One region of the Pseudomonas sp. Pdm06 genome, then DNA from elsewhere that is predicted to be linked to it. Evidence: predicted binding sites of a transcription regulator. Region 1 holds the regulator's gene; each other region holds the start of a gene.
The links. Region 1 encodes FliA, which starts transcription of late flagellar genes. Its sites were predicted from a motif close to CTAAAGTTTNNNNNNNNNNNGCCGNTAA; they were not measured.

Region 1 (9,978 bases):
CAGGTTTGGCGGGCTCGGCCTTGGGTTCCGGTGCCTTGGCAGCGGGTTTGGGCGCAGCCTTGGCCGCCGGTGCCGCCGCGGTGGCGGCAGGCGCGGCAGACGCCGTACCGACTTCGCTGAACTTGCCCTTGCCATGCAGCTCATCGAGCAGCGATTCGAATTCGTGGTCGCTGATCAGATCGCTGCCAGCGGCAGCGGCGGCAGGCTTGGCCGGGGTCGGCGCCGAAGCGATGGCCGAATCCAGTGCGTCAACGGCAAAGGTGCCCTTGCCATGCAACTGGTCGAGCAACGCTTCGAATTCGTCGTCGGTAATGTCGGAGCTGTCGCCCGCCGCTTTCGGTGCGGCCGGTGCCGTCGGCGGGACGACCGCATCCGGCGCGAACTGGCCCTTGCCGTGAAGCTGGTCGAGCAGCGACTCGAACTCGGCATCGGTGATTTCATCGCTGCCAGCCCCGGCGGCTTGCGCAGCAGGTGCGGCCTGAGCGGCCGGCGCCTCGGCCTGGGCCTTGACGGTATTCAGGGAGTCCAGCAGTTGTTCGAATTCGTTATCGGTGATGTCGCCCGATTCTTCAGCGACCGGTTCTTCAACCACCGCTTCGACAACCGGCGCCGCTTCGTCAGCCGATTGCGGCTCGGCCAGGCGTGCCAGCGCGGCGAGCAACTCAGGGGTGGCAGGGGTGATCGGCGAGCGCTCGCGCACTTCGCTGAACATGCTGTTGACCGCATCCAGCGCTTCGAGCACCACGTCCATCAATTCCGAGTCAACGCGACGCTCACCCTTGCGCAGGATGTCGAACACGTTCTCGGCAATGTGACAGCACTCCACCAGCTCGTTGAGCTGGAGGAAGCCGGCGCCTCCTTTTACAGTGTGGAAACCGCGAAAAATTGCATTGAGCAGATCCGCATCATCAGGTCGGCTTTCCAGCTCGACCAGCTGTTCGGACAGTTGCTCTAGAATCTCGCCGGCCTCAACCAGGAAATCCTGAAGGATCTCTTCATCGGCGCCGAAGCTCATTAATGGCTGCTCCTAAAACAGGGCTAAAACTCAGAATCCAAGGCTGGACAGCAAATCGTCCACATCGTCCTGACCGGACATAACGTCTTCTCTTTTATCGGCATGAATTTGCGGACCTTCACCCTGAGAGAGATGTTTTTGTGGATCTTTTTCAGCAAGCATCGCTTCACGGTCGTGTTCGATGCCTGCAAAGCGGTCGACCTGGCTAGCCATCAACACCAGTTTGAGCAGGTTGCTTTCCACTTCGGTGACCAACTGGGTCACACGCTTGATCACCTGGCCGGTCAGGTCTTGATAGTCCTGGGCCAGCAGAATGTCGTTGAGGTTGCTTGCCACGGCGCGGTTCTCGGTGCTGCTGCGCGTCAGGAAACCGTCGACCCGACGGGCCAGCTCCCGAAACTCTTCAGCACCGACTTCGCGACGCATGAACCGGCCCCAGTCGGTGCTCAAGGCCTGGGCCTCTTCGCTCAGGCCATTGACCAGCGGCGTTGCGCTTTCCACCAGGTCCATGGTGCGGTTGGCCGCGGCTTCGGTCAGCTTGACCACATACCCCAGGCGCTCGGTGGCGTCGGTGATCTGTGAGACTTCCTCGGCCTGCGGCATATGCGGGTCGATCTGGAAATTGACAATCGCACTGTGCAGTTCACGCGTGAGCTTGCCCACTTCCTGATACAGACCGCGGTCACGGGTCTGGTTGAGCTCATGGATCATTTGAACCGCATCGCCAAAGCGACCTTTCTCAAGGCTGTCGACCAGTTCGCGGGCATGTTTTTTCAGGGTCGATTCGAAATCGCCCATTGAAGATTCGTTGTCCATAGCTCCCCCGTGGCGCCGTTAACCGATGCGTTCGAAGATTTTTTCGATCTTCTCTTTCAACGCCTGGGCCGTGAAGGGTTTGACCACATAGCCGTTCACACCGGCCTGGGCCGCTTCGATGATCTGCTCGCGCTTGGCTTCGGCAGTGACCATCAACACCGGGAGATGCTTGAGTTTTTCGTCGGCACGCACCTGGCGCAGCAGGTCGATACCGGTCATGCCTGGCATGTTCCAGTCGGTGACCAGAAAATCGAAGTTGCCACTGTGCAACATCGGGAGCGCAGTGGTCCCGTCATCTGCTTCGGCCGTGTTGGTGAACCCAAGGTCACGCAACAGGTTTTTAATGATCCGCCGCATCGTTGAGAAGTCATCAACGATGAGGATTTTCATGTTCTTGTCCAATTCGACCTCCAAGCAGTCTTAAACGCGCCCAGCACCTGGACGCGCCATTTCAATCAATCCGGCACAACACTCGACAACGGTCTGGAGCACAACGGATGGAGACTGGCACAGCACCTGCCAGGCCAGCCTCGTCGCAGTGTCCCCACACTGCCTGTCAACGCGCTCGCCACTCCCCCAAACGCCCCCGCAAACGGGCCGCGCACTGGCTGTGTAACTGGCTGACCCGCGATTCGCTGACCCCCAGGACCTCACCGATTTCCTTGAGGTTCAGCTCTTCGTCGTAGTACAGCGCCAAGACCAGCCGCTCACGCTCCGGCAAATTGGCAATCGCATCCGCCAGCGCACTCTGGAAACGTTCATCTTCCAGGTCACGCGACGGCTCCATGTGAGCACTCGCGTTATCCTCGTGCAGCCCTTCGTGTTCGCCGTCCTGCAACAGGTCGTCGAAACTGAACAGGCGGCTGCCCAAGGTATCGTTCAAAATCCCGTAATAATCGTCGAGACTCAACTGGAGTTCGGCCGCAACTTCGTGATCTTTAGCGTCACGCCCGGTTTTAGCTTCAATTGCCCGAATCGCGTCACTGACCATGCGGGTATTGCGGTGCACCGAACGCGGCGCCCAATCGCCCTTGCGGACCTCATCGAGCATCGCCCCGCGAATGCGGATACCGGCATAGGTCTCGAAACTGGCACCTTTGCTGGCGTCGTATTTGTTCGACACTTCAAGCAGGCCGATCATGCCGGCCTGGATCAAGTCCTCGACCTGGACACTGGCCGGCAACCGCGCCAGCAAGTGGTAGGCAATACGCTTGACCAGTGGCGCATAACGCTCGATCAATTCGTACTGGGCGTCCCGTGCCGATTTTTTGTAGAGATGGTTGTAACCGCTGGCTGTCATAGCACGGGCCCTGCTGTTTGTTGCACAAGACGCTCGACGAAAAATTCCAGATGCCCGCGGGGGTTGGCCGGCAGTGGCCAGGTATCGACCTTCTGGGCGATCGCCTTGAACGCCAGCGCGCATTTGGAACGTGGAAAAGCTTCATAAACGGCGCGTTGCTTCTGGACGGCCTTGCGTACGCTTTCGTCGTACGGCACGGCGCCGACGTATTGTAGGGCGACGTCCAGGAAGCGATCGGTGACCTTGGTCAACTTGGCGAACAGGTTGCGCCCTTCCTGCGGGCTCTGGGCCATATTGGCCAGGACGCGGAAGCGGTTCATGCCATAGTCGCGGTTCAGCAGTTTGATCAGGGCGTAGGCGTCGGTGATGGACGTCGGTTCGTCGCAGACCACCAGCAGCACTTCCTGGGCGGCGCGGACGAAACTGACGACCGAGTCGCCGATGCCGGCCGCGGTGTCGATCACCAGCACATCGAGGTTGTCGCCGATGTCGCTGAAGGCCTGGATCAGGCCCGCGTGCTGGGCCGGGGTCAGGTGAACCATGCTCTGGGTGCCGGAGGCAGCCGGCACGATGCGAATCCCGCCAGGTCCCTGCAACAGCACGTCGCGCAGTTCGCAACGGCCCTCGATCACGTCCGCCAGGGTGCGTTTGGGGGTAAGTCCCAGCAGCACGTCGACGTTCGCCAGGCCCAGGTCGGCGTCCAGCAGCATGACCCGTCGGCCAAGCTCTGCCAGAGCCAGGGACAAGTTCACTGACACGTTAGTCTTCCCGACGCCACCTTTGCCGCCGGTCACCGCGATCACCTGTACGGGATGCATGCTGCCCATGTTCGTTCTTTACCTTGTCTTCTTAGACGGAGGCCACATTACTGGCTGCGCGTTCGCATAAGGAACAATGCATGGCAGACCATCGATGTAGGTACAAAAAATATTCATGATTACCTCAGCCGACCTGCTTGGTCGGGCTGTGGTAGATGTCAGCGAACATGTCAGCCATGGCTTCTTCGCTGGGTTCTTCCTGCATTTGCACACTCACGGCACGGCTGACCAGTTGATGACGGCGCGGCAGATGCAAATCATCCGGGATCCGCGGCCCATCGGTCAGGTAGGCCACCGGCAGTTCATGACCGATCGCCAGGCTCAACACCTCGCCCAGGCTTGCCGTTTCGTCCAGCTTAGTCAGGATGCAGCCAGCCAGTCCGCAGCGTTTGTAGCTGTGGTATGCGGCGGTTAGAACCTGTTTCTGGCTGGTGGTTGCCAACACGAGATAATTTTTTGACTTGATACCGCGTCCGGCCAGGCTTTCGAGCTGCATGCGCAGGGCCGGATCGCTGGCTTGCAGGCCGGCGGTATCGATCAGCACGACGCGCTTGCGCAGCAGCGGCTCCAGCGCCTGGGCCAGGGATTGGCCCGGATCCACATGGGTCACCGACACATTGAGGATCCGGCCCAAGGTCTTGAGTTGTTCCTGGGCACCGATGCGGAAACTGTCCATGCTCACCAGGGCGATGCTCTGGGCGCCGTATTTGAGTACGTAGCGGGCGGCGAGCTTGGCCAGGGTGGTGGTCTTGCCCATGCCGGCAGGACCGACCATGGCAATCACCCCGCCCTCCTCTAGCGGCTCGACTTCCGGCGTGGCGATCATCCGCGCCAGGTGCGCCAGCAACATGCGCCAGGCCTGGCGAGGCTCTTCGATACCATTGATCAGCGCCAGCAGGTCCCGGGATAACGGGCCGGACAAGCCGATGCGTTGCAGGCGACGCCACAGGTTGGCCTGGGCCGGACGGCTGCCTTGCAGTTGGTTCCAGGCCAGGGAGCCGAGTTGGACTTCCATCAGCTCGCGCAGGCTGTTGAGCTCGAAGCGCATCGAGTCCAGGGCGCGCGGGTCGAGACCGCGGGCAGGCGCGGCGGGTGCCGGCTCCGGACGACGCGGTTCGGCCTGGGCCTGCTCGATCAGCGGCTCGGCAGCAGTCAACGGCAGGCCGGCGGTCAGCGGCTGACCGGCGAACAATTGACGATTGGTGCCCGCGGCACCCTCGCCTTCGCTGCTGCGCAGGCTCAGTTCGGCCTGGGCGCTGGCGATGCGCGACTGGGTCTTGCGCAGCTCGTCTTCGAGTTCCATGTTCGGAACCCGCGGGGCCAGCGCAGACAGTTTGTAATCCAGGGCCGCCGTCAGCTCGACACCGCCGGCGATACGACGGTTGCCAATGATGGCTGCTTCAGCGCCCAGCTCGTCACGAACCAGTTTCATGGCCTGACGCATGTCGGCGGCGAAAAAACGCTTCACTTGCATAAACCACTACCTCAGCCGTTGGGCCCTACTGTCGCAACGATGGTCACTTGCTTGTTGTCCGGTATTTCCTGGTACGCCAGCACATGCAGCCCCGGGACCGCGAGGCGACCGAATCGCGAGAGCATCGCGCGAATCGGACCGGCCACCAGCAGGATCACCGGTTGGCCTTGCATCTCCTGCCGCTGGGCTGCTTCGATCAGCGAACGCTGCAGCTTCTCGGCCATGCTTGGCTCCAGCAGAACACCCTCTTCCGAGCCTTGTCCTGCCTTCTGCAGACTATTGAGCAATATCTGTTCCAACCTTGGCTCCAAGGTGATCACAGGCAGCTCAGACTCAGTGCCTACAATGCTTTGGACGATTGCGCGGGACACGCCGACCCGAACCGCAGCCACCAAGGCGGCGGTATCTTGACTCTTGGAGGCGTTGTTGGCGATGGCCTCGGCGATACTGCGTATGTCGCGCACAGGCACTTGTTCGGCCAGCAGCGCCTGCAGCACCTTGAGCAACTGCGACAACGAAACCACGCCCGGCACCAGCTCTTCAGCCAGCTTCGGCGAGCCTTTGGCCAGTACTTGCAGGAGTTGCTGGACTTCTTCGTGGCCGATCAGCTCGCTGGAGTGCTTGTACAGGATCTGGTTCAAGTGGGTCGCCACCACGGTACTGGCGTCCACCACGGTATAACCGAGGGACTGGGCCTGGGCCCGCTGACTGATTTCGATCCACACCGCTTCCAGGCCGAAAGCCGGATCCTTGGCGGTGATGCCGTTGAGGCTGCCATAGACCTGGCCCGGGTTGATCGCCAATTCGCGGTCGGGGTAGATCTCGGCTTCGGCCAGGATCACCCCCATCAACGTCAGGCGATAGGCGCTCGGCGCCAGGTCGAGGTTGTCGCGGATATGCACGGTGGGCATCAGGAAGCCCAGGTCCTGGGAGAGCTTCTTGCGCACCCCCTTGATCCGCGCCAGCAACTGACCACCCTGGTTACGATCGACCAAGGGAATCAGGCGATAGCCGACTTCCAGGCCGATCATGTCGATCGGGGTCACATCATCCCAGCCCAGTTCCTTGGTTTCCATGGCGCGGGCCGGCGACGGCAGCAGTTCCTGCTGGCGCTTGACCTCTTGCAGGGCCTGGACCTTCTGCACGTTCTGCTTCTTCCAGAACAGGTAGGCGCCACCGGCCGCCAGGGCAGCCATGGTCAGGAAGGAAAAGTGCGGCATGCCAGGCACCAGGCCCATCACCGCCATCAGGCCTGCGGCAACGGCCAGGGCCTTGGGCGAGGCAAACATCTGCCGGCCGATCTGCTTGCCCATATCTTCAGAGCCCGAAGCACGGGTCACCATGATCGCGGCCGCTGTGGATAACAACAGTGATGGCAATTGCGCCACCAAACCGTCACCAATGGTCAACAAGGCGTAAACCCTGCCGGCGTCGCCAAACGACATGTTGTGCTGGAAGATGCCGACAGCCATGCCGCCGATCAGGTTGATGAACAGAATCAGCAGGCCGGCGATGGCGTCACCGCGCACGAATTTGCTGGCACCGTCCATGGAACCGTAGAACTCGGCTTCCTGGGCCACTTCCAGGCGACGCAGCTTGGCCTGGCTCTGGTCGATCAGGCCGGCGTTGAGGTCGGCGTCGATCGCCATCTGCTTGCCGGGCATCGCATCGAGGGTGAAACGCGCGCTCACCTCGGAAATCCGCCCGGCGCCCTTGGTCACCACGACGAAGTTGATGATCATCAAGATGGCGAAGACCACGATACCGACCACGTAGTTACCGCCGATCACCACCTCACCGAAGGCCTGGATCACCTTACCGGCGGCGGCGTGCCCGTCCTGGCCGTGGAGCATCACCACGCGGGTGGACGCCACGTTCAGCGCCAGGCGCAGCAGCGTGGCCACCAGCAGGATGGTCGGGAAGACGGCGAAATCCAGTGGCCGCAGGGCGTAGACGCACACCAGCAGCACGACGATCGACAGGGCGATGTTGAACGTGAAGAACACGTCCAGCAGGAACGGCGGCACCGGCAGCATCATCATGGCAAGCATGACCAGCAGCAACAGCGGCACGCCCAGATTACCCCGACTGAGGTCTACGACATTGCTGCGCGCAGTGCTGAATAACTGTGAGCGATCCACCGATTTTCCCCGTTCCTGTGAAGCAAACTTTTGACGCCCGGAGGGGGCGCAGACGGGGTATTGCAAGAAGCCTTCCAACTTGCAGCCAACATTCGCAACAGCATGCATTCAGCCGGGTTCAACTCACCGGTTGGTCACTGCGCTGTCAATATCTGCTGCGGTGTGACCGGGCCGAAATCCAGTTTCCAGCCCCTGACATAACGCGTCCCCCTGTACATTTGCTGACCATCGACTTCAACCCGGTCTTCGCTCGTGTACGTGAACACCACCATCGAAGACGGCGCCTTGATGTCCGCCCCAGGTTGTCCAGGAACGTTTATCTCGTGGCCCTCCATCACATTCAGCGCCCATTGGAACCGAATGATCGGGAGATCCGCGATCGTGATGAGCCGTTGGGGGTCCTCCCATCGAAAATCCGTACGCGCGGCCAGCCTCAATTTACCGTCAAGGATCTGGAAAATCGGTTTGTGATAACGCTGCTCCATGACCCCACTCGACCACCCGTCAAAATAGCTGTCAGGACCGGTAAAAACCCGGAACAGCGCCTCGTTACTAGCAATCTTGCCGGCCTGATCGGCGAAGTAATCGTAGGAGATGTGGTAGGCCAGCCCGTCCAGTTCGGGTCGGATGGCATTGATCTCACCCTCCAGGTAATTCGGCACATACTTGTTTGCCGCGTCCTTGAAGCGGGCAAAATCGAGCGCCAGGTCAAAGGTGAACGCACAAGCGATAGCCCGCTCGCCGGCATTGGCCTCGACCACACCCAACACGAAGCTCAGCTCCATGCCTCCAAGATTTTTGTATTCGCGCGTTGTCATGTCATACCCCTGGGTTGAGTGAGCCACCAAGCGCATTACATGGGCAGGGAGAATGGCTGTCTACTGTCAGGACTGACAGGTACAGGGATACCAGGCGCTCGTCAGGTGTCGCGGCGCAAATCCGGCGGGATCGGCAGGTCCTTGAGCGGTTCGGGGCGCTTGCCCTTGCCCGCGCGGTGCTGGCGGATCTGGTAGACGTAGGCCAATACCTGGGCCACGGCCAGGTACAGGCCTCCAGGAATTTCCTGGTCGAGTTCGGTGGAGTAGTAAATCGATCGCGCCAGCGCCGGGGACTCGAGCAGCATCACTTCATTGGCCACGGCGATCTCACGGATCTTCAGCGCCAGGAAGTCGCTGCCCTTGGCCAGCAACACGGGAGCGTTGCCTTTTTCGGGGTCGTACTTGAGGGCGACGGCATAGTGAGTCGGGTTGGTGATGACCACATCGGCGTCGGGGATTGCCGCCATCATCCGCCGCTGGGAGACCTCGCGCTGCAATTGACGGATACGCTGCTTGACCTCCGGCTTGCCCTCCGCGTCCTTGTGCTCGTCGCGCACTTCCTGCTTGGTCATCATCAGCTTCTGCTTGCTCTGATACAGCTGGATCGGCACGTCGATGGCGGCGATCAGGATCAGGCCGCACGCCATCCACAACGTACTCCAGCCCACCAACTGCACGCTGTGGATAATCGCCTGCTCCAGCGGTTCGTGGGCAATGCGCAGCAGATCGTCGATGTCGGCCTGCAACACCGTCAGCGCGACGAACAGGACCAGCAGGAATTTCCCAAACGCCTTGAGCAACTCCATCAGCGCCGTGGTGGAAAACATGCGCTTGAGACCGGCGGCCGGGTTCATCCGGCTGAACTTGGGGGCCAGGCTACCCGCGGCGAACAACCAGCCGCCCAGGGAAATCGGGCCGATGAGAGCAGCCAGCAGCAAGCAGATCAAGACCGGCTGCACCGCCAGGATCGCGATCTTGCCCGAGTGCAGCAGATGCTGGGACATAGCCCCCGGAGACAGCAGCACCTCGCGGGGCAGGGAGAAATTCAGGCGCATGATTTCCAGCAGGTCCAGGGCCAACCCGCCGCCATAAATCAGCAACCCACCCGCCCCGGCCAGCATGATCGCCAGCGTGTTGAGTTCCTTGGAACGGGCGGTCTCACCCTTTTCCCGGGACTCGCGCAGGCGCTTTTCCGTGGGGTCTTCTGTCTTGTCCTGACCACTCTCGCTCTCGGCCATGGTTCAGCGTGCCTGTGCCATGTCGCGTAAAAGCTGCAAGGCCTGGGTGGCCAGCGGCTGATACTGATTGAGGATATCCCCCAGGCTGACCCAGAAAATCACCATGCCCAGCACGAGGGTGAGCGGGAAGCCAATGGAGAAAATATTCAATTGCGGCGCTGCGCGGGTCATCACGCCAAACGCGATGTTGACCACCAGCAACGCGGTGATCGCCGGCAATACCAGCACCATCGCCGCACCCAGGACCCAGCCGAGCTTGCCGGCGATTTCCCAGAAGTGATTGACCAGGAACGCACTGCCCACCGGCATGGTGGTAAAGCTCTCGGTCAACACCTCGAACACCACCAGATGCCCATTC
Region 2 (9,978 bases), on a different contig from region 1:
CGGGTCGCCGATGTAGACCCATTGCTTGTCGGCCCGCTGCAACACCACGAAGTGCTTGTAGCCGCGTATTTCCATCAGGACTACCACCGGAATCGTCACCGCTTCGAGTTTCTCTGGCGGTATGCGATAGCCTCGGGCACGCATGCCGATGGTCTCCACGTAGCGCTTCATGTCCAGCATGGAAAACCCCTGGGTACGAACCAGGTTCTGGTCGGCATTGACCAGCATGCCTTTGATGACGTGCTCTTCATCGACGTCAAGCCAATAGGCCTGGCGCAGCACCGTGGCCAGCGCGGCGGCGCCGCAACTGAAATCGGTTTTCTGCTCGACGATGTCGCTGAATTTACGCTCGCGTACGCTTTGCACCGGTTTGTAGACCAGCATGCCGCCAGGCAGGGCGGCGACCGGCATCTGCGCCGCTTCAGCCATACACGTCAGGCAGAGCAGCAGGGAAACGGCAGTGACACGCATGATCAATACGCCTAGTGGACGTCCAGGAAAAAGCCCCCTGTGGGGGCGAGCCTGTGGGACCAAAGCTTGCTTGCGATAGCGGTTTTAAAGCCAGCAGAGGGGCCGTACGTGACGACCTCGATCGCGAGCAAGCTGTGCTCCCACAGAGCTACTACCCCCACAGTGGTACTTTTTTTACATGCAAGCCTTGCAGCCAGCCGCGATGGACAGCGAGTTGCTTTGCTGGTTGCCCACGCCTGCCGACACGTTGGCGCCGCCGTTGCCGGAGAAGCCGTTCATGGAGTTGGTCATGGTGGCGTTGTTGATCACAGGGTTTTTCCAACCGTCGCGGGTCAGCACCTGCTGGGTGTTGCTGCCGGCCAGTTCGAAAGTCCCCACGGCGGAGAACTTGAACTTGTCGTCATCATGACCGCCGCCGTAGCCGCCTTTGTTGCCCCAGCCGCCATGATCGTTGTCTTCGGCGGTACCGGTACCTTTGGCCTTGAACGTGCCTGAGGCGCTGTAGGTGCTGGTGAGGGTGTCGGTCTTGTAGGTCCGCACGCCTTTGTTGTCGACCACAAGGCCGGTGGAGGACTGGTCAGCCGAGGCTGAGGCCTGTGCGACACGGCCCCCGGATACGGCAATGGCCAGGTTGTTTTTCTGCTGGTTGAAGTTCCCGGCGGTCACGTTGATACCGATGTTGCCGGAGCCGTTGTTGCCCGCATTGGTGAGCGAGGCGTTGTTTTGCGTGGAGTTGTTCTTGACGTAGTTATTGTTATTGACCTGCGTGGCGCTGGAGGCGGCGACAGCCGAGCCGAAGATGAAGCTTTCGTCGGCGGTGGCCAGGGCGGCGGCGTTGTCCTGCTGGTTGCCGTCGCCGCCGGCAATGTTGGCGCCCATGTTGCCGTTGCTGCCATTGAGCGAGTCTTTGGCTTCGGCGGTGTTTTTGGTGGCCTGGTTGGTCACCACGTTGCCGTCGCTGTTCTGCTCATCCAGCACCGCGGCCCCAGCCCCGGCACTGATGGAGAGCAACTGGTCCAGCGTCGGCCCTTGCTGATGTCCGTTGCCGTGACCATTGCCATGGCCATTATGGTTACCGTTTCCTCCAGCCTGTGCAGCCATTGCCATGACAGCGGCGAGAGCGAAAACCAATGGTTTGAGTGCCATTGTAGGTTTCATGGTGTTTCTCCTTGCGTGTCGTTGGTTAAGTGTCGGTACTTTCTTATGTAGCCCCCGGGTCAATCAGCGACCCGGATGCTCAGGGTGTTAGCCATTCGGTTCCCCACCCCGGCGCTCTGGTTCACCTGGATTACCCCTCGGCTGCCGGTGAAGGCCTGGTCGCTGGTAACGACCTGGCGACTGCCGGTTGGGGCGCCAGTTGCTCCTGAGTTCGGTAACAACGCCACGTTCTGTTGGGACAGGGCGCTGTCGTCCATGCTCTGCGGATGAGCACTGATGCCCACCCGCATGACATTGGCCATCTGATTGTTGGCCCCGGCGGACTGGTTGACGCCCAGCACGCCGTTGCCGTTGCTGAAGGAGTGGCCACCGATGCGGGCAGTGGCGTTCATGGAAGGGTTGGCCTGGGTGTCGACACGTTGCCGCACGTGGGTGCTTGCCTGGGCGTGGCCGCCAATGGCGATGGCCCGGGTATTGGTTTGCTGGATCTGGTCGCCGGCCGCCTGGTTGACGTTGAAGTTGCCGGTGTAATGGCTGCCGGAATCCTGCAGGTTGGCGCTGCTGACCACCGCAACACCCGAATCGGCAAATACGGTGAAGGAGCTGAGCAGGGAAAGCATGATCAGGGCGAGTAGAAACAGCACGGGTTTCATGTCACTGACCTCCCGCCAGCCGACCCAGCGGGGCCAGGCCGGAACTCAACGAGCGGTTGATGGTGCCTGAGATTGCGCCACCACTACCGCCACCGTGACCGGCATTCATGCCAGGCATGCCGTTGGGGTTGGTGACCACGTTCAAACCCTGCACACCGGTATTGGGGGTGACAATGTTGCGGATCGACGAGCCGCTGGCCACGCTGGCGAACTCGCCATCGCTCAGTTCGGTGCTGGCGGTCGCTTGGTTGATTCGTTCGGAGGGGTTGGCATTGACGGTGGTCGGGTAGGGGTCTTTGCCGCCGTTGCGACCGATTGCGATGGGTTGTACGTCACGGCTGAGCACGATGACGCCGTTGCCCTCGGCCTGTACTGGCAGGCTGAGCGTGGCGCAGCCGATCACTAGCAGACAGGTCAAACTTCTTTCGAAAGTCCCCACGGCATCGATTCCTTCTTCGGTGGGCTGGCCCTGGTCCAGCGTTGCGAAGTGAGGAAGAGCAGGTGTTGTGCCGTGTTTTGAAATGCCTCCCAATTCAATGGGTTGGATTAAGGCAGGGAGCCTCGGGAAGGGATACTGTTTCAGCGTTGAGACAGGCGCCTGACGGCCAAATGGCCATCAGCCGTTCCAGGGCTCTGGATCCAGGCTTTCAGGCGAGTGTTTCAGCAGCTTGACAGTCTTGATGACAAGGACAAGAAACGGGGTTGAATCAGGGTTTGGTACGCGTGCACTGTTTCAGAAGTGAAACAAATCCAGCGGCGCTCAGGCTTCAAGCAGTCGGGTAACGGCTGCAAACACCTGCTGGCGGCGTTGCACCCAGTTGCCCTGAATGACCTGGAAAGGTTGTCGATGTCGCCTCAGCCAAGTCTCGATCGCCTGGAAAAACGTCAGCCGTTCCGTCAACTCGGGCTGGCAACGCAAACCGTCGCCTGTCCATTCGACCTGCTCAGGGCTCAACAACAGGTGCAGGTCGTAATGACGGGCCAGCAGCGCCGGTTCGAGCCACTCTGGGCAATCGCCGAACAGGGTCTGGCTCCAGAGGATGTTACTCAACAGGTGAGTGTCGAGGATCAGCAGCGCCGGCCGATGGGCACGCGCCTGGTCTTCCCAGGCCAGTTGGCCGGAGGCGATGTCGGTGATGTCGGCCAGGCAGGTATCGCGTTGGGTCTGCTCCATGAAATGGCGCACGTACTCATCCACCCGCATTCCACCGAAGTGTTCCTGCAATTGCGCCGCCAGCCAGCTCTTGCCGCTGGATTCCGGGCCGGTCAGGACCACCACCTTCATGCGCGCAGGGCCGGGTCGGCGCGCCATTCGCGCCAGCCTTGCACGGCCAGCAGGGTGAACAGGGCATAGAGTGCGGCGGTCAGGTGCAAGCCCTTGTAGATGAACAAGCCAACGAAAATCACGTCCAGGGCGATCCACAGCGGCCAGCATTGCACGCGTTTTTGCGCCATCCACCACTGGGCCACGAGGCTGAACCCCGTGAGCGCGGCGTCGAGCCAGGGCTGGGCGGCGTCCGTCCAGTGGGCCATGGCGGCCCCCAACAGCAAGCTGCCCGCCGCGCCGATGGCCAGGCCGAGCAACACCGATGGCCCACCGAGGCGGCTGACCTGGCGCCCATCATGATTGCGCCCGGCACGGGTCCATTGCCACCAGCCGTAGAGTTGCAGCACCGCGTAGACAACCTGCAGCAGCATGTCCGAGTACAACTTCACCTCGAAAAAAATCCAGCTGTACAGCAGCACCATGACCAGGCCGATCGGCCAGCACCAGGGGTTCTGCTTGACGGTCAACCAGACGGCGATCACGCCGAGGGCTGCGGCAAACAGTTCAAGCCCGGACATGGCGGTTCCTTGGGAAAGAGGAGAGGGCGGCGATTGTAAACGCTATGGCGTGGAGAGCTCCAATACCAATGTCGAATGGGCTGCCGCCATCGCGAGCAAGCCCGCTCCCACAAGGGATTCGGGGTTGACACCCAACCTGAGACCCATGCAAAACCAATGTGGGAGCTGTGGATACCAAGCTTGGAACCAACACCAAACCAATGTGGGAGCGAGCTTGCTCGCGATAGCGGTGGGTCAGCTTGTATCAATGCTGAATGTGCGACCGCCATCGCGAGCAAGCCCGCTCCCACACAGGGATCATCTACCGATCGTTAGACCCGGAATTGCTTGAGCAACCCGTTCAACTGTTCACTCAGTGCCTTGAGGCGGCTGCTTGCCTGGCTGGATTGTTCGGCGGCCATGGCGGTGCTGTGGGACAGTCCGGCGGCCTGGGTGACGTTTTGGTTGATGTCTTCCACCACATGGGCCTGTTGCAGGGTGGCGCTGGCGATGGAGGCGTTCAGGCTGTTGAGGTTGCGCAGGGCCTGGCCGATGGCGTTGAGGCTGGCACCGGCGAGGCCGGCCTGTTCGATGGTCAGTTGCGAGGCGCGGCTGCTGTCGCCGATGACTTTCACGGCGGCTTCGGAATGGGTTTGCAGGCGCTCGATCATCGCCTGGATCTCGGCGGTGGATTTCTGTGTACGCTGGGCCAGCAGCCGCACTTCATCGGCGACCACCGCAAAGCCTCGGCCTTGCTCGCCGGCGCGGGCGGCCTCGATCGCGGCGTTGAGGGCCAACAGGTTGGTTTGTTCGGCGATGGAGCGAATCACCTCCAGCACACTGCCGATCTGGGTGCTTTCGCTCGCCAGGGTACGAATCACCTCCACGGCTTGATCGATGGTCTGGGACAGCCGATCGATCTGCTGCAAGCTGCCATCGATGTTGACCTGGCCTTGCTGGGCCTGGGATTCGGCGTCGCGCATCTCACTGGCCGCGTGCTCGGCATTCTTGGCCACATCCTGCACGCCATAGGTCACTTCATTGATCGCGGTGGCCACCAGTTCCATTTGTTGCGACTGCTGTTGGCTGCGTTCCTGGGCTTGAGCTGCGTCGTTGCCCAATTCGCTGGAAGATTGCCCCAGTGCACTGGCCGACTCCTGCAACTGGCTCACCACCTGGCGCAATTTGGCGGTAAAGGCGTTGAAGTGCCGGGCCAGTTGGGTGACTTCGTCCTGGCCGTGGGTGTCGAGGGTGCGGGTCAGGTCGCTCTCGCCGCTGGCGATGTTGGCCATGGCGTTCACCGTTTCCTGCAACGGACCGACGATGCTGCGTACGATCAGGGTCAACAGCAGGCCCATGAGCAGGGTGATGACCAGGCCGACCACCGAGGCCTTGATCAGTTGGGATTGGAACTCGGCCTGGACGTCATCGATGTACACGCCCGACCCGATGACCCAGCCCCAGGGTTCGAACAATTGGACGTAGGAGGTCTTGCCCACCGGGGCCTCGGCACCCGGTTTCGGCCAGAGATAGTTGATCATGCCGGCGCCCTTGGACTTGGCGATGGCAACCATCTCGTTGAACAGCGCATAACCGTTCGGGTCACGGATGGCCGAGAGGTTCTGGCCTTCAAGCTTCGGATTGGTCGGGTGCATGACCATGACCGGTGTCAGGTCGTTGATCCAGAAATAGTCGCTCTGGTTATAGCGCAGGCCACGCACGGCGCTGAGGGCCTGTTTTTGCGCGGCGTCGCGGGTCAGGGTGCCAGCGGTTTCCAAACCATGGTAGTAGGTCAGCACACCGCTGGCGGTCTGCACCACGTGCTGGGTTTTTTGCACTTTTGCCTGATAGAGGTCGGTGTGGATCTGTTTAAGCATCAACGCGCCGAGCGTGAACAACATCACGATGGCCACGATCAGGATGAGCCACAAGCGTCGGCTGATCGACACACTGCGCAAGCTATTCATACGCTGTCACTCCGGGTTCTTATTCTTGTCATTAACGACGGCCGGCACTTTAGCGCCCGGCGGCTATCCATGATTGATCTGGGTCATAACGCGGCAGCGTTATCAGGGCTTGTCTGATAGGATTTCGGCCCCGCAGCGCAAAACCTGAGCCTGTTCTGATTTTTCATTGGTTTTTTTTGAAAGGTCGCGGTTATCGTGCAGCCGCTGCGTGTACCTGCATGACACTTGAATATTGATAAGACCTGCATGAACAGCGTCTTTTTTGGGGGATGAATGGATTTGTGGACCGCCTTTTCGGCACTGATTCTTGGCGTAGTGGAAGGTTTGACGGAATTTCTGCCGATTTCCAGCACGGGACACCAGATCATTGTCGCCGACTTGCTCGAGTTCGGTGGCGAACGAGCGATGGCATTCAACATCATCATCCAGCTTGGCGCGATCCTCGCGGTGGTCTGGGAGTTTCGGCGCAAGATCTTCGACGTGGTGCTGGGCCTGCCGACGCAACCCGGCGCCCGCCGGTTTACCGCCAACCTGTTGATCGCCTTCCTGCCCGCCGTGGTCTTGGGCGTGCTGCTTGCCGACTGGATCCACCACTATCTGTTCAACCCGATCACCGTAGCCGCCGCGCTGGTAGTGGGCGGTGTGGTGATGCTCTGGGCCGAGAAGCGCCAGCACCAGGTGCACGCCGAAACGGTGGACGAGATCTCCTGGAAGGATGCGTTGAAGGTCGGCCTGGCCCAGTGCATTGCGATGATCCCGGGCACCTCCCGTTCCGGTGCGACCATCATTGGCGGCTTGCTGTTTGGCCTGTCGCGTAAAACCGCTACCGAGTTCTCGTTCTTCCTGGCGATGCCCACCATGGTCGGCGCAGCCGTCTACTCGGGCTACAAGTACCGCGAACTGTTCGTCCCGGCGGATTTCCCGGTGTTCGCCATTGGTTTCGTCACGGCGTTCATTTTCGCCATGATCGCGGTCAAGGGCCTGCTGCGGTTCATCGCCAGTCACAGCTACGCCGTGTTCGCCTGGTATCGCATCGCCTTTGGCCTGTTGATCCTGGCCACCTGGCAGTTCGGCTGGGTGGACTGGACCGCCGTCAAGCCATGAACGATTCCGGCGCCCGTAAACACGCAGGGGGCAATGCCGGCGGCGTGCAGCACCTGCGGCTCAAACTGATGATCTTTGCGCTGCTCTGCGCCTTGCCGCTGTTCGGCTCGCTGCTGTTCGGGCTGCGGGCGGTGTCGTGGGTGCCGATGGCAGCCTACGGCGTCGTCAGTGTGGTGGCGTTCCTGTTGTACTGGAGCGACAAGCGCAAGGCGCGCGCCGAGGCCTGGCGCACCCCGGAGAACGTGCTGCATGCACTGGAGCTGGCCGGCGGTTGGCCTGGAGCCTTGCTGGCCCAGCAGCTGTTTCGCCACAAGACCCGCAAAGTCTCGTTTCAAGTGGTGTTCTGGTTCATCGTGCTGTTGCACCAGGTATTCTGGATCGATCAGTTGTTCCTGGGCGGTTATCTGTTGGCGTTGTCCTAGACAGCCAGCTCGACTTCAAACCTGTGGGAACGAGCTGGCTCGCGATGGCGGTGGTTCAGTCGCGCCGCCACTACAGCAACAACCCAACTTGGGTACGCTTCGGTAACTTGCCGACCACCAATTGGTGCGAGCGTTGCAGCAGGCCACGCAGTTCTTCGGCCCCCAGCGGGTAGGGCACCTGCATGATGACCCACTGGGCCCGTGCCAGGTAAGGCGCGGGGTGAATGCCTGGCCGGTCGCAGTGACCCAGGAACAGATCCTTGTCGACCTTGAACGCCAACGAGTCGCCCCGCAGGCCCTGGAGGGCGAACATCTTGTTCCCGGCAATGGAAAACACCCGCACGCCGCCCCATTTGTAGTCTTCCCTGGCACCGGGCAAGCCCAGGCAGAACTGCGCGACATCCTCTTCGCTCAAACTCATAGCGTTCTATCTCCACAGCCCTCGAAGGCTTCCACCAAATGATCGATCCAGGCGCGCACCGCTGGCAACATGCCGCGCCTATGTGGGTAGACCGCCTGTAGCCAGCCGTCGGGCAACGACCATCCCGGCAGCAGTTCCACCAGTGTGCCGTCCCGCAATTCCTGCTCGCAATACATGCTCGGCAATAAAGTGAAGCCGAGGCCGGCGAGGGTACAGGCTCGACGCACAATGAAGTCATCGATGCCCAGGCGGGCCTCCAGGCTCAGTTCCACACGCTGTCCATCGCTCTTGACCAGACGCAGATGCACCAGGCGATCGGCTTCCAAGGCCCCCAGCACTGGCAACTGCTCCAGATCGTCCGGCGTTTCTATCCGCCGCCCTTCAACGAAGGCCGGGCTGGCCACCAGCATCAGTCGTGCCCGGCGCAAACGCCGGGTCATCAACAGCGGGTCTTCGTCCCCCAGGTCACGCACGCGCAACGCCACGTCGATGCCTTCGCCGATCAGGTCCACCCGCCGGTTGAGCAGGGTCATGTCCAGTTGCACCAAGGGGTATTTCACCAGGAAGGTTTCGATCACCACTGGCAGGAACTGGTGGGCCAGGCCCACCGGGCTGGACACCCGCAATCGGCCGCGGGGCTCGCTGGACATGCTCGCCACCGCTTCGTCGGCCATCTCGGCCTCCAGCAACATGGCCTGGCAATGGCGCAGGTAACGTTCGCCGACCGCCGTCAATTTCAACTGGCGGGTGGTGCGCTGGAGCAACCGGGCGCCCAGGCGTTCTTCCAGCTCGGCGATACGCCGCGACAGTCGCGACTTGGGAATGCCCAGCAAGCGCCCGGCCGCCGCGAAACCACCGGCTTCGACGACTTTGGCGAAATAGTACAAGTCATTGAGGTCTTGCATGGTGAACTCGATTGTCCTGTCAGTGGGACAAACTATCGCATTTATGCTGACTTATCGATCATTGTCTTCATCTATAGGATGGTCGCCAATTGATCGCCTGGTTGCGGTCCTCATTTGGAGAGCATTGATATGAAACTGCTGCACATCGATTCGAGCATCCTCGGCGACAACTCCGCTTCCCGCCAATTGAGCCGTGAAGTGGTTGAAGCCTGGAAAGCTGCCGAGCCAGGCATCACCGTCACCTACCGTGACCTGGCCGCCGATGCCATCAGCCATTTTTCCGCCCAGACCCTGATCGCCGCCGGTACCAGCGCTGAACTGCGTGACGCGGCCCTGAAGCACGAAGCGGATCTCAGCGCGTCGACGATGGCCGAGTTCTTGGCCGCTGATGCGGTGGTCATCGCCGCTCCAATGTATAACTTCAGCATTCCGACCCAACTCAAGGCCTGGATTGACCGCATTGCCGTCGCCGGCCAGACGTTCCGCTACACCGAAGCCGGTCCAGAAGGCTTGTGTGGCGGCAAGAAACTGGTGATCGTCTCCACTGCGGGCGGCTTGCATGCCGGCCAACCGAGCGGCGTGGGTCACGAGGAGTATCTCAAGCTGATGTTCGGTTTCCTTGGCATCACCGATATCGAATTCGTCCGCGCCGAAGGTCTGGCCTACGGTGACGACATGCGGACCAAAGCCATGAGCGAAGCCACGTTGCAGATCGGCCAGCAGTTCGCCGCTGCGTAAAACCTGCGTAAAGGCAGCAAGCGCTTCGGGCAACCTTCGCAAAACCCTGTATTCTCGTCGTCATTGGATGGCCGGGATGCAGGGTTTTGCTGCATTCGGCGCCGGGGATTCTGGCGCAGGTTATGCACGGCCAAGCGCGCGAGCGACGGGGCCTTCCCGGGCGCTGGTGAAGGTGGAAGATTCGATGACACGTTTTGGTGCAGCGCTGCTGCTTTGCTGGTTAGCCAGTCTCGGTTCCGTGCAGGCCGCTCCAGGGCCGCATCCGCATTGGAGCGCGGGTTTCCATGAACTGAGTTTTCTCGATCCGCTGGATCG
Region 3 (9,978 bases), on a different contig from region 1:
CCGACAGCGGCGTGGAAATGGTTGCCCGCGACGATGGCAGCTACACACTGGTGCTGCGCCAGGTGTCCCTGCCGCAGATCAGCGTCGACGCCGCCGGCAGACGCAGCAGCGACCTGCCACCTACCGACGCCAACGGCCAGGTCGCCCGCGGCGCACGCCTCGGCCTGCTGGGCAACGCCGATGTGATGGATGCACCGTTCAGCGTCAGCAGCTACACCTCGACGATGATCAGGGATCAACAGGCGACCACCGTGGGTGACTTGCTGGAACGCGACGCTTCAGTGCGCTCCACTGGTCAGGCGGGAGGCATCGTCGACTCGTTCTTCATCCGCGGTTTTCCGTTGGGGGAAGGCAACCTCGGGGAGCTGGCTTTCGACGGCGTGTATGGCGTGGCGTCCAATTACCGGGTGTTCACCGATTACGCCGAGCGCATCGAACTGGTCAAGGGGCCCGCCGCGCTGCTGTATGGCATGTCGCCCAACAGCGCCGTGGGTGGAGTGATCAACGTGGTCCCCAAGCGCGCCCTCGACGAGGACCTGACCCGATTCACCAGCCGCTACGCCACGAACTCGCAACTGGGCGGCCACCTCGACGTCAGTCGGCGCTTTGGCGAGGAACGCCGGTTCGGGATCAGGCTCAACGGTAGCCTGCAGCAGGGTGACACGGCCATCGACAAGCAGTCCCGAGACGTCGGTACCGGCGCCATGTCCCTGGATTACCAAGGGGATCGCCTGCGCATGACCCTGGACCTGATCAGCCAGGATGAAAAATTCGACGCCGCCTCCCGCCCTTTCCTGATCGACTCTGGCGTGCAAATCCCCTCCGCCGCCAACGGCCGCACCAGTGTCAGCCAGGACTGGGGGCGCTCCCGGGCCCGGGACAAGTCGGCGTTACTGAGTGGCGAGTACGACCTCAGCGACAATCTGACCCTGTTTGCCCACGCCGGTGGCGGAAAATCCGAGGTCGAGCGCATGTCCGACCAGACCCCGACCATCATCAACGCCGCCGGCGACACGTCATCGGTTCCCGGTTATTACAAATTCAACGTCCAACGCTACACCGTCGATGCCGGCGCGCGCCTGGGCTTCGACACCGGGCCGGTCAGCCACCGCGCGGTGCTGCAAGTCAGCCGTTATCGCGATGAATTGTCCCGGGGCATTATTTCCGGCCCCGCCATCCTCTCGAACATCTATCACCCGGTCGACCGCCCCAGGCCCAACATCGCCGAACCTCACACGCCAAAAGTCTCCGAGAGCGAACTGTCGGGCGTTGCCCTGGCCGACACCTTGTCGGTGCTCGATGAGCGCCTGCAACTCACCCTCGGGTTGCGCCGGCAAAGCATCCAGTCGGACAACTACAACACCACCGTTGCCACCCCGTCCTACGACAAAAGCAAGACCACGCCACTGCTCGGTATCGTCGCCAAGCCCTGGGACCATGTCGCGCTGTACTACAACTACATCGAAGGCCTGAGCAAGGGCGACATCGCGCCGGCTGCCGCCACGAACGCCGACGAAGTTTTTTCACCCTACATTTCCCGCCAGCAGGAGATCGGGCTCAAGCTCGACTACGAGCGTTTCATGGCCACGCTGGCGCTGTTCCAGATCAAGAAACCCAGCGGTGAATTGTCGTCCGGGGTGTTTTCGGTCCAGGCCCAGCAACGCAACCGTGGCGTGGAACTGAACCTGTCCGGCGAGATTGCCCGGGGCACGCGCCTGCTCGGTGGTGTGACGCTACTCGATGGGGAGCTGACCCGCACCAGCGTGGCCGCCAACCGCGGCAATACACCGGTGGGCGTGCCCAAGGTCCAGGCCAATCTCTGGGCCGAGTGGGACACCCCGGGCATCGACGGGCTGACACTGACCAGCGGCGCGATCTACACCGCCAGCCAGTACGTCGACCAGGCCAACACCCAGGAACTGGATGCCTGGACCCGCTTCGATGTCGGTACCCGCTATGCCACGCGCATTGCCGAACGGCCCACGACATTTCGCGCCACGGTGCAGAACGTCTTTGACCGCGCCTATTGGTCGGGGGTCGCGTCCTATGGCGCGTTTTCCCAAGGCGCACCGCGCACGCTGTTGTTATCCGCCACCGTTGATTTCTGAAACCTGCGGGCCGGGGCGGCGACTTGCGCCGTTGTCCGGTCCGGCTTTTGTAAAGGCATGAACCATGGTTACCGTTTTTCGCCGCCCTCACACCCTTGCCGCCCTGCTGTTCGCCGGGCTGCTCGGTGTGTCGTTTCTTTCGCTGACGCCCCGCAACGCCCTGGCCGCCGAGGCGGACCCTGCCCTGGGCAGCGTGACCGACCTGCTCGGGCGCCAGGTCAAGGTCCATCTCCCGGTCAGGCGGGTGATCCTCGGCGAAGGCCGCCAGTTGTACCTGGTGGCGGCACTGGACACGCAAAACCCCATCGAACGCATCGTCGGTTGGCGCAAGGACCTGATCCAGTCAGATCCGGACACCTACGGCGCCTACCTGCGCAAATTTCCCGAGATTGCCAAGATCCCGACCTTCGGCGGGTTCGAGGACGGCACCTTTGACATCGAACAGGCTATCTCCCAGCGTCCGGATGTGATCATCCTCAATATCGAAGCCCAGCACGCCACCGAGGATGCGCGCTACATCGAGAAGCTCGACGCCTTGGGCATCCCGGTGGTCTACGTGGACTTTCGCAACAACCCGATGCAGAACACCGAGCCGACCATGCGCCTGTTCGGCCAACTGTTCGGCAAGCAAGCCCGTGCCGAAGCCTTCATCGATTTTCGCAACCAACAGATTCGACGGGTCACCGACGTCATTGAAGCGCGCCACCCTGCCCGGCCCAAGGTCTTCATCGAGCGCATCGGCGGCTACACCGATGATTGCTGCCTGAGCTTCGGCAACGAGAATTTCGGCCTGTTCGTCGAAATGGCCGGTGGCGACAACATCGCCAAAGGCATCATCCCCACCACGTTCGGCCAGTTGAATGCCGAGCAAGTGGTGGTCGCCAACCCGGCGCAGGTGGTGGTCACCAGCGCCAACTGGGAAGCCTTTGCACCCGGTGGCCATTGGGTCGGCGTCGGCCCCGGGGCGGACATGGCCCAAGCCAGGAAAAAACTGGCGTGGTACACCCGGCGACCGGCCTACGCCGGCATCAAGGCCCAGGACGACCAGGCGTTCCACGCCATTTGGCACCAGTTCTACAACAGCCCCTATCAGTTCGTGGCCATCCAGCAATTGGCCAAGTGGTTCCACCCGACGTTATTCGCCGACCTGGACCCGGACGCCTCGTTCCGCCAATTGCACGAGCAGTTCCTGCCGGTCCCGTATGAGCCGGGTTACGCCGTCAGCCTGGACCAGACTGAGGACAAGCCATGACGTCGTTGAACGAAACCCTGGTGATGCAGCGTGACACCTACCGACGCCTGGTGTTGCGCAAGCGGCTTATCCTCGGCGGGCTCACGCTGTTGCTGATTTGCAGCGTCCTGCTCGACCTGGCCCTCGGGCCGGCACGCTACAGCCTCGACGAAGTGCTCGGCGCACTGTTTTCGCCGGACAGCGCTTCGCCCCAGGTTCGCGTGGTGATGTGGGACATCCGCCTGCCTGTGGCGCTGATGGCTGTCGCGGTCGGCGCCGCGTTGTCGCTGGCCGGCGCGCAGATGCAGACGATCCTCAACAACCCGCTGGCCAGCCCGTTCACCCTGGGCATTTCCGCTGCCGCCAGTTTCGGTGCGGCCATGGGGCTGGCGTTTGGCGTGGCCTTGTTCCCATTGGCGGCGCAGTACATGGTGCCGGTGAACGCGTTCATCATGGCCATGCTGTCGGCATTGCTGATCCACTTCCTGAGCCTGCGCCGCGGTGTCACCGCCGAGACCATCGTGCTGCTCGGCATCGCCCTGGTGTTCACCTTCAACGCGTTGCTGGCGCTGGTGCAATTCTTCGCCACCGAGCAAGCCGTGGCCGCCGTGGTGTTCTGGACGATGGGCAGCCTGACCAAAGCCACCTGGCCCAAGCTCGGGGTGATCTGCCTGGTGATCCTGGTCACCCTGCCGATTTTCGCCCGGCGCGCCTGGGCCTTGACCGCGCTGCGGCTGGGGGACGACAAGGCCGCGAGTTTCGGCATCAACGTGCGCAGCCTGCGCTTTCAGACGCTGATCATGGTCAGCTTGCTCGCCTCGTTCCCGGTGGCGTTTGTCGGCACGATCGGTTTCATCGGCCTGGTCGGCCCGCACATCGCGCGGATGCTGATCGGTGAAGACCAACGGTTCTTCCTGCCGGCGTCGTTGCTGACCGGCGCCCTGATTCTGTCCGCCAGTTCGGTGATCAGCAAAACCCTGATCCCTGGGGCCATTTTCCCCATCGGCGTGGTGACGTCGCTGATCGGCGTGCCCTTCTTCATATCCTTGATTCTCGGCGGGAAGAAAAACTCATGGTAACGATCCGGCTGGAGAATCTCGGGGCCCGCTATGGCCAGCGCACGGTCATTCACGGCGTGACCACGGCAGCTTTTGTCGGCGGCCAGGTGGTGGCGGTAGTCGGCCCCAACGCGGCGGGCAAATCCACCTTGTTCAAGCGCATGGCCGGGTTGATCGACGGCCCCGGGCAGGTGATCCTGGAGGGCTCGAAAAAGGGACCGCAGGGCATCAGCTACATGCCCCAGGGCTTGAACGCCAGTGCCCGGTTGACGGTGTACGAGTCGGTGCTGCTGGCGCGCAAGCAGCTTACGCCGGGCTGGGTCGTCCACGATGACGAACTGAAGCTGGTGGACGACATTCTCGCCGCGCTGGGCATCACTGAGTTGTCGTTCCGTAATCTCGGAGAGCTTAGCGGCGGACAGCAGCAACTGGTGTCGATCGCCCAGACCCTGGTGCGCGAACCGGAAATCCTGTTGATGGATGAGCCGACCAGCGCCCTGGACATGCATCGGCAAGTCCAGGTGCTGAATTTCATGCGGGCCCTGGCGCGCAAACGCCAGGTCATTGTGTTCATCGCCATCCATGACCTGAACCAGGCGCTGCGCTTTGCCGACCAAGTGCTGGTCATCGCCGACAGCACCGCCCAGGGCAGCGGCCCGAGCGCCGAGGTGATTACCGAGTCGATGCTGCGCCAGGTCTACAAGGTCGAAGCGCGGATCGAGCAGTGCAGCCGCGGCGAGCGCCACATCCTGATCGACGATATCGTTTGAACGCACAGCCGGGCCTTGCGCCAAAGGCCCGGGGCCGCAGGAACTAGGCGACCTTGAAGCGATTGACCAACTGTTGCTGGTGCTCGGCCAGGCGCGCCAGTTCCTGGCTGGTGATGGCCGTCTGCTCGGCACCGGCACTCACCTGGATCACCAGGTCATTGATCTCGTTCACGTTACGATTGATGTCCTCGGACACCGCGTTCTGCTCTTCGGCTGCGGAGGCGATCTGGATGTTACGGTCGCTGATCGTCGCCACGCCCTCGGCGATCTCCACCAACAACGCCCCCGCGCGCTCGACTTTGCTCGCCCCGTCCTGAGCCTTGTCCAGGGTCTGCTGCATGGACAGCGCCGCACGATCCGACCCGGCTTGCAGGTTGCTGATCATCTGTTGAATATTGCCCGTGGACTCCTGCGTCTTTTGTGCCAGGGTGCGCACCTCGGAGGCGACCACCGCAAACCCGCGCCCATGATCACCGGCCCGCGCCGCTTCAATCGCCGCATTGAGCGCCAGCAGATTGGTCTGTTCGGCAATGCCGCGAATCACGTCGAGCACGGAAGAGATCGCATCGCTTTCCAGCTTGAGATCACCAATGATCCCCGCGGTCTCCTCGGCCTGCCCGGACAATTGGCGAATCAGCCCGATGGTGCTTTCGATTTCCACGCGCCCTTGCGCCGTGCTGAGGTTGACCTGTTGCGACATGTGCGCCGCATCGTTGGTACTTTGCGCCACCTCGCGCACCGTGGCGCTCATCTGATTGATCGCGGTGGCCACCTGCTCGGTGCCTTGGCGCTGTTGCTCGACACTCGCACTGGTCTGGACCGTCACCGTGGAAGACTCTTGCGCGGCGGTGGCCACCTGCGCCGTGGCATTGCCGATTTCCTGCACGACTTCGCTGATCTCCTGCGCCATGCGATTGAGGTTGCGCGAGATCTGGCCGAATTCATCCCGACCCTCGTACGTGGCCCTGGCAGTGAGATCACGCTGTGCCAGGCCGTTCAGGGCCCGGTTCACATCGCGTACCGCCAAATCGATCATGCGGATGATCACATACGACAGCACCGTCACCGCCAGCAGCGCCACGACGACCGCACCGAGGGTCAACCACAACGCACGGCTGGCTTCATCGCGCCCGTGTACCGCCAGGCGGCTGACGTTTTGACCGAGGGCTTCCTCCACTTGGCCCATCATGTCGATGCGCTGAGTGGAGAGTTCAAACCAGGCCTCTGGCTTGATGCCCAGCGGCTGCCCCAATGGCACTTCGAAAGCCAGGCGCTGCAACTTGCCCACTTCGACCGCAGCGGGTTTGAGCATCTGCTCGGTAAACTGTTGAAGCAAGGCTGGCTGGGCCTGGCGACGGAATGCGTCGGAGTAAGCAGAGAACTCGCCGAGATTACGGCTAAAGCGCGACAACAATGTCTCGTCGAAACGGTCCTGACTGAATACCAGGCCCAGCACGACCCGCTCGCGTCCAGCCCGCTCTTTCATCTCGATAAACTGATTGAGCGCACCGAGTGCATGAACAATGGTGGCGTTGTTGATCGTCGCTTCCAAAGAGTGGGTATAGCCCACGAGCGCTTGAATGATCTCGGTATAACGAACACCCGATTCGGTGCTGCTGATACCCAACTTATCCACTTGCCCACGAATGGCGGGCAGTTGCGCCAAGGCCTGGAGGACGTTGTCCAATTGCGCGCTCCCCGACGCAGACAACCGGCGCACCACCTCGACAGAAGCATTGGAATCCTGACGCGCCTGGATCATCCGCTCGCCCATGGACTTGCCCGCGCTGCCCAGGAACACCCCGCTGGCGCCGCGTTCACGCTGCAATACCGTGATCAGTTGACTCAACTTCTGCGCCGTGGCGCTGGCGGTGACCGTGGCGTCCATATCACGCAGTGTCTTGTAGTTGTCCACGACAAAGACGCCGGCCAAAATCAGGAATCCCAACAAGGGAAGGAGCAGGATCAATAAAAGTTTCAGACGCAGCGGTGCATTCCTGAGCATTTCCGTTCAAGCCTCATTTAAAAATGAATTAGTGACGCGTGAACTTATTGTAAGAAGGCTGTTATACACGCTGACTTGGTGCGATCTTAGCGCAATACCAAATAGCCATCACCCCTGATATTGCACCGCTTGGCACATATAACGGCCATGAAGCGGGAATATGTATTTGCCTTGATCGAGGTCAAGCTTTCGACAAATAACCGTAAGTATCCGGTAAGGGAAGACGCTCAACGATAGGCGCGCATTTCATCCTGTCCCGTTGGAGCACCCCATGCATTTGCTGCGCTTAGCCGTTTCCACCATCCCGAGCCTGATCCTACTGACTGCGCCCCCTTCAGCGCTGGCCGCACAGGCCGCCGAACCTGAAACCGCCAAACCGTCTTCGTCCTGGGGGCTGGGGGTCGGCGCAATCAGCAGCCAGCAGCCCTATACCGGCATCGATCGTGACAACAAGGCGATACCGCTGATCTACTTCGAGAACGAATACCTGCGGGTGTTCGGCCCGAACGCCGAGGTCAAGCTGTCGCAGTTCGAGATCAACGACACCCAGCACATCGATTTCAGCCTCGTGGGCCAGTACGACTTCAGTGGCTATGATGCCGATGACTCGCGGGTTTTCGATGGCATGAGCGACCGTAAAAGCAGCTTCTGGGCCGGAGCAAAAATGCAGTGGCACACCGACTGGGTGGACGCCCACGCCGAGTGGCTGGCGGATGTATCGGGCAACAGCAAGGGGCAGCGCTTCAACCTGGGCCTGGAGCGGACCTGGCGACTCGACGAGCACATGACCCTCACGCCCCACGTGACGGCGATGTGGCAGGACAAGAAATACGTCGATTATTATTTTGGCGTGCGCGACAGTGAAGCCCGCATCGATCGCGCGGCCTATGATGGCAAGTCCGCCCTCAATACCGAGTTTGGCGTCCGGGGAAACTACATGTTCGATAAGCACCACTCTGTGTTCCTCGATATCAAGGCGACCCGCTTCGCCAGCGAGATCAAGGACAGCCCGCTGGTAGATCGTTCTACCGAAAACAGCGCGCTGTTCGGCTACCTGTACCGCTTCTGATGAGCCGCATTCTGTTGGTCGAGGACCACGAACGCTTGGCCCAACTGGTCAGCACGGGATTGACGAACGCCGGGATCGCCGTCGATGTGATCAACCGCATGGACGGTGCATGGGCAGCCATCCAGCGGGTGCCCTACCAGGCGCTGATCCTCGATCGCGGCTTGCCGGACGGCGACGGGCTTGTCTTGTTGAAGCGCCTGCGCAGCGCCGGGCTTGGCCTGCCGTGCCTGGTGCTCACGGCACGGGATGCCCTGCATGATCGGGTACAGGGGCTCGATGCCGGTGCCGATGACTATCTGCCAAAGCCGTTTGCCATGGATGAAATGGTTGCCCGGGTGCGGGCTTTGCTGCGGCGCCCCGTGGACTGCCGCCCACTGGCACCCAGCCACGGTGACCTGAGCCTGCAACCCGAGACCGGCACTATGTGCTGTGCGAATGAAAGCATTACCCTGGCGCCGGCGGAAATGCAGATCATGTTGCTGCTGTTGCGCAAGCCTGGGGAAATCGTCCGCCGCCCCAGCATAGAGGCGGCGGGCTGGGGTTTGAGCGAGGCGGTCACGCCGAACGCCCTGGACGTGGCCCTGCACCGTATCCGCCGCAAGCTGCTTGCCATCGGCTCCCGCCAACGCATTGTCAACTTGCGAGGTCTCGGTTATGCGCTCCGCCAGGTCGACGTGGTTGAGTAGCCTCCGGTTCAAGGTGCTGCTGGCCTATATCGCCGGCGTGGCGCTGAGCATTCTGTTGATCGTGTCGGCGGCGTTGGCCCTGGTCAGCTCACAGAGCGACATCCTGTCGGTCATGAACATGGCCGAACGCACCCAGGAGCTGGCGGAGAAACTCCAGTTCGATGCTGGCGGGCGCCCGGTCGGATTCGACCCCAGCGAGGCGGATCGAATCTGGACCTATGACAGCATGGGACAGGAAATCGGCTACCGCGTGCTGGACGCCTCGGCAAACGTGGCCCTGGCGTCCACCGATGCGACCTTCTGGCCAGCGAGTGCCTCGCTGCACCCTTTGGAGCACGAACCGTTCAAGTTCGAGCGCCAGGGCATCTTGATGTACGGTGCCACCGCGCCAGTCGAACACGACGGCCAGACCTGGTTCTTGCAGCTTGCCGTCAGCGAACGGTTGATGGACCTCTTTCACGGCGCCTTCGCGCTGCCCTTCATGGGGGCCGGCATCGTCCTGTTCAGCCTGGTACTGCTCTTCGTCTTTGGTGCCTGCGCCTATGTCATCCTGGGTTATACGCTCAAGCCCTTGCGCGAAGTGTCCGAGTCGGCCGCGGCCATCTCGCCTCGCTCGCTGCATTCGCGCTTGCAGGTCAGCCGCGTACCTTCCGAAGTCTTGCCACTGGTGGACAGTTTCAATCGGGTCCTCCAGCGCCTGGAAAATGGCTACCGGATCCAGCAGGAATTTCTGGCGACAGCGGCGCACGAGTTGAAGACACCGCTGGCGCTGATACGCGCGCAGATCGAATTGATGGCAGACAGTCCCGATCGCAGCGCGCTCCTCAACGACGTCGCCCACATGACCCGCCAAGCCCAGCAACTGCTGCTGTTGACCGAAGCCAGCGAGGCGCAGAACTATAGGTTTGCCGCGGTCGAACTGGCCGATGTCGCGAAAGAAGCCGCCGACTATCTACAGCGCATGGCCGAAGCCGTCGACGTACGCCTGGTGCTGGCCGACGATTGCACGGGCGTTGCCCCCTGGCAGGCTGATCGCAGCGCCCTCTTCACC

Region 2: IB266_RS05255 (methyl-accepting chemotaxis protein) is a predicted target of FliA. The motif match lies at 6,195-6,222, and genes of this name have one in related genera.
Region 3: IB266_RS07260 (methyl-accepting chemotaxis protein) is a predicted target of FliA. The motif match lies at 7,311-7,338, and genes of this name have one in related genera.

What each region holds. Positions count from the first base shown of each region.
Region 1 is NZ_JACVAH010000001.1:76,068-86,045, reverse strand. It holds gene IB266_RS00355 (chemotaxis protein CheA) at 1-1,015, opposite strand, end outside; gene IB266_RS00350 (protein phosphatase CheZ) at 1,046-1,831, opposite strand; gene IB266_RS00345 (chemotaxis response regulator CheY) at 1,850-2,221, opposite strand; gene fliA (RNA polymerase sigma factor FliA) at 2,388-3,131, opposite strand; gene fleN (flagellar synthesis regulator FleN) at 3,128-3,958, opposite strand; gene flhF (flagellar biosynthesis protein FlhF) at 4,074-5,423, opposite strand; gene flhA (flagellar biosynthesis protein FlhA) at 5,435-7,564, opposite strand; gene IB266_RS00320 (hypothetical protein) at 7,699-8,382, opposite strand; gene flhB (flagellar biosynthesis protein FlhB) at 8,484-9,620, opposite strand; gene fliR (flagellar biosynthetic protein FliR) at 9,624-9,978, opposite strand, start outside.
Region 2 is NZ_JACVAH010000002.1:479,161-489,138, reverse strand. It holds gene IB266_RS05285 (C39 family peptidase) at 1-471, opposite strand, end outside; gene IB266_RS05280 (heme utilization protein) at 646-1,629, opposite strand; gene IB266_RS05275 (adhesin) at 1,689-2,282, opposite strand; gene IB266_RS05270 (hypothetical protein) at 2,284-2,721, opposite strand; gene IB266_RS05265 (AAA family ATPase) at 3,043-3,567, opposite strand; gene pnuC (nicotinamide riboside transporter PnuC) at 3,564-4,127, opposite strand; gene IB266_RS05255 (methyl-accepting chemotaxis protein) at 4,439-6,073, opposite strand; gene IB266_RS05250 (undecaprenyl-diphosphate phosphatase) at 6,347-7,177, shown strand; gene IB266_RS05245 (DUF1294 domain-containing protein) at 7,174-7,599, shown strand; gene IB266_RS05240 (MmcQ/YjbR family DNA-binding protein) at 7,670-8,020, opposite strand; gene IB266_RS05235 (LysR substrate-binding domain-containing protein) at 8,017-8,925, opposite strand; gene IB266_RS05230 (FMN-dependent NADH-azoreductase) at 9,055-9,663, shown strand; gene IB266_RS05225 (alpha/beta hydrolase family protein) at 9,848-9,978, shown strand, end outside.
Region 3 is NZ_JACVAH010000003.1:374,164-384,141, reverse strand. It holds gene IB266_RS07280 (TonB-dependent receptor) at 1-2,108, shown strand, start outside; gene IB266_RS07275 (ABC transporter substrate-binding protein) at 2,173-3,360, shown strand; gene IB266_RS07270 (FecCD family ABC transporter permease) at 3,357-4,418, shown strand; gene IB266_RS07265 (ABC transporter ATP-binding protein) at 4,412-5,167, shown strand; gene IB266_RS07260 (methyl-accepting chemotaxis protein) at 5,211-7,172, opposite strand; gene IB266_RS07255 (MipA/OmpV family protein) at 7,444-8,241, shown strand; gene IB266_RS07250 (response regulator transcription factor) at 8,241-8,927, shown strand; gene IB266_RS07245 (sensor histidine kinase) at 8,920-9,978, shown strand, end outside.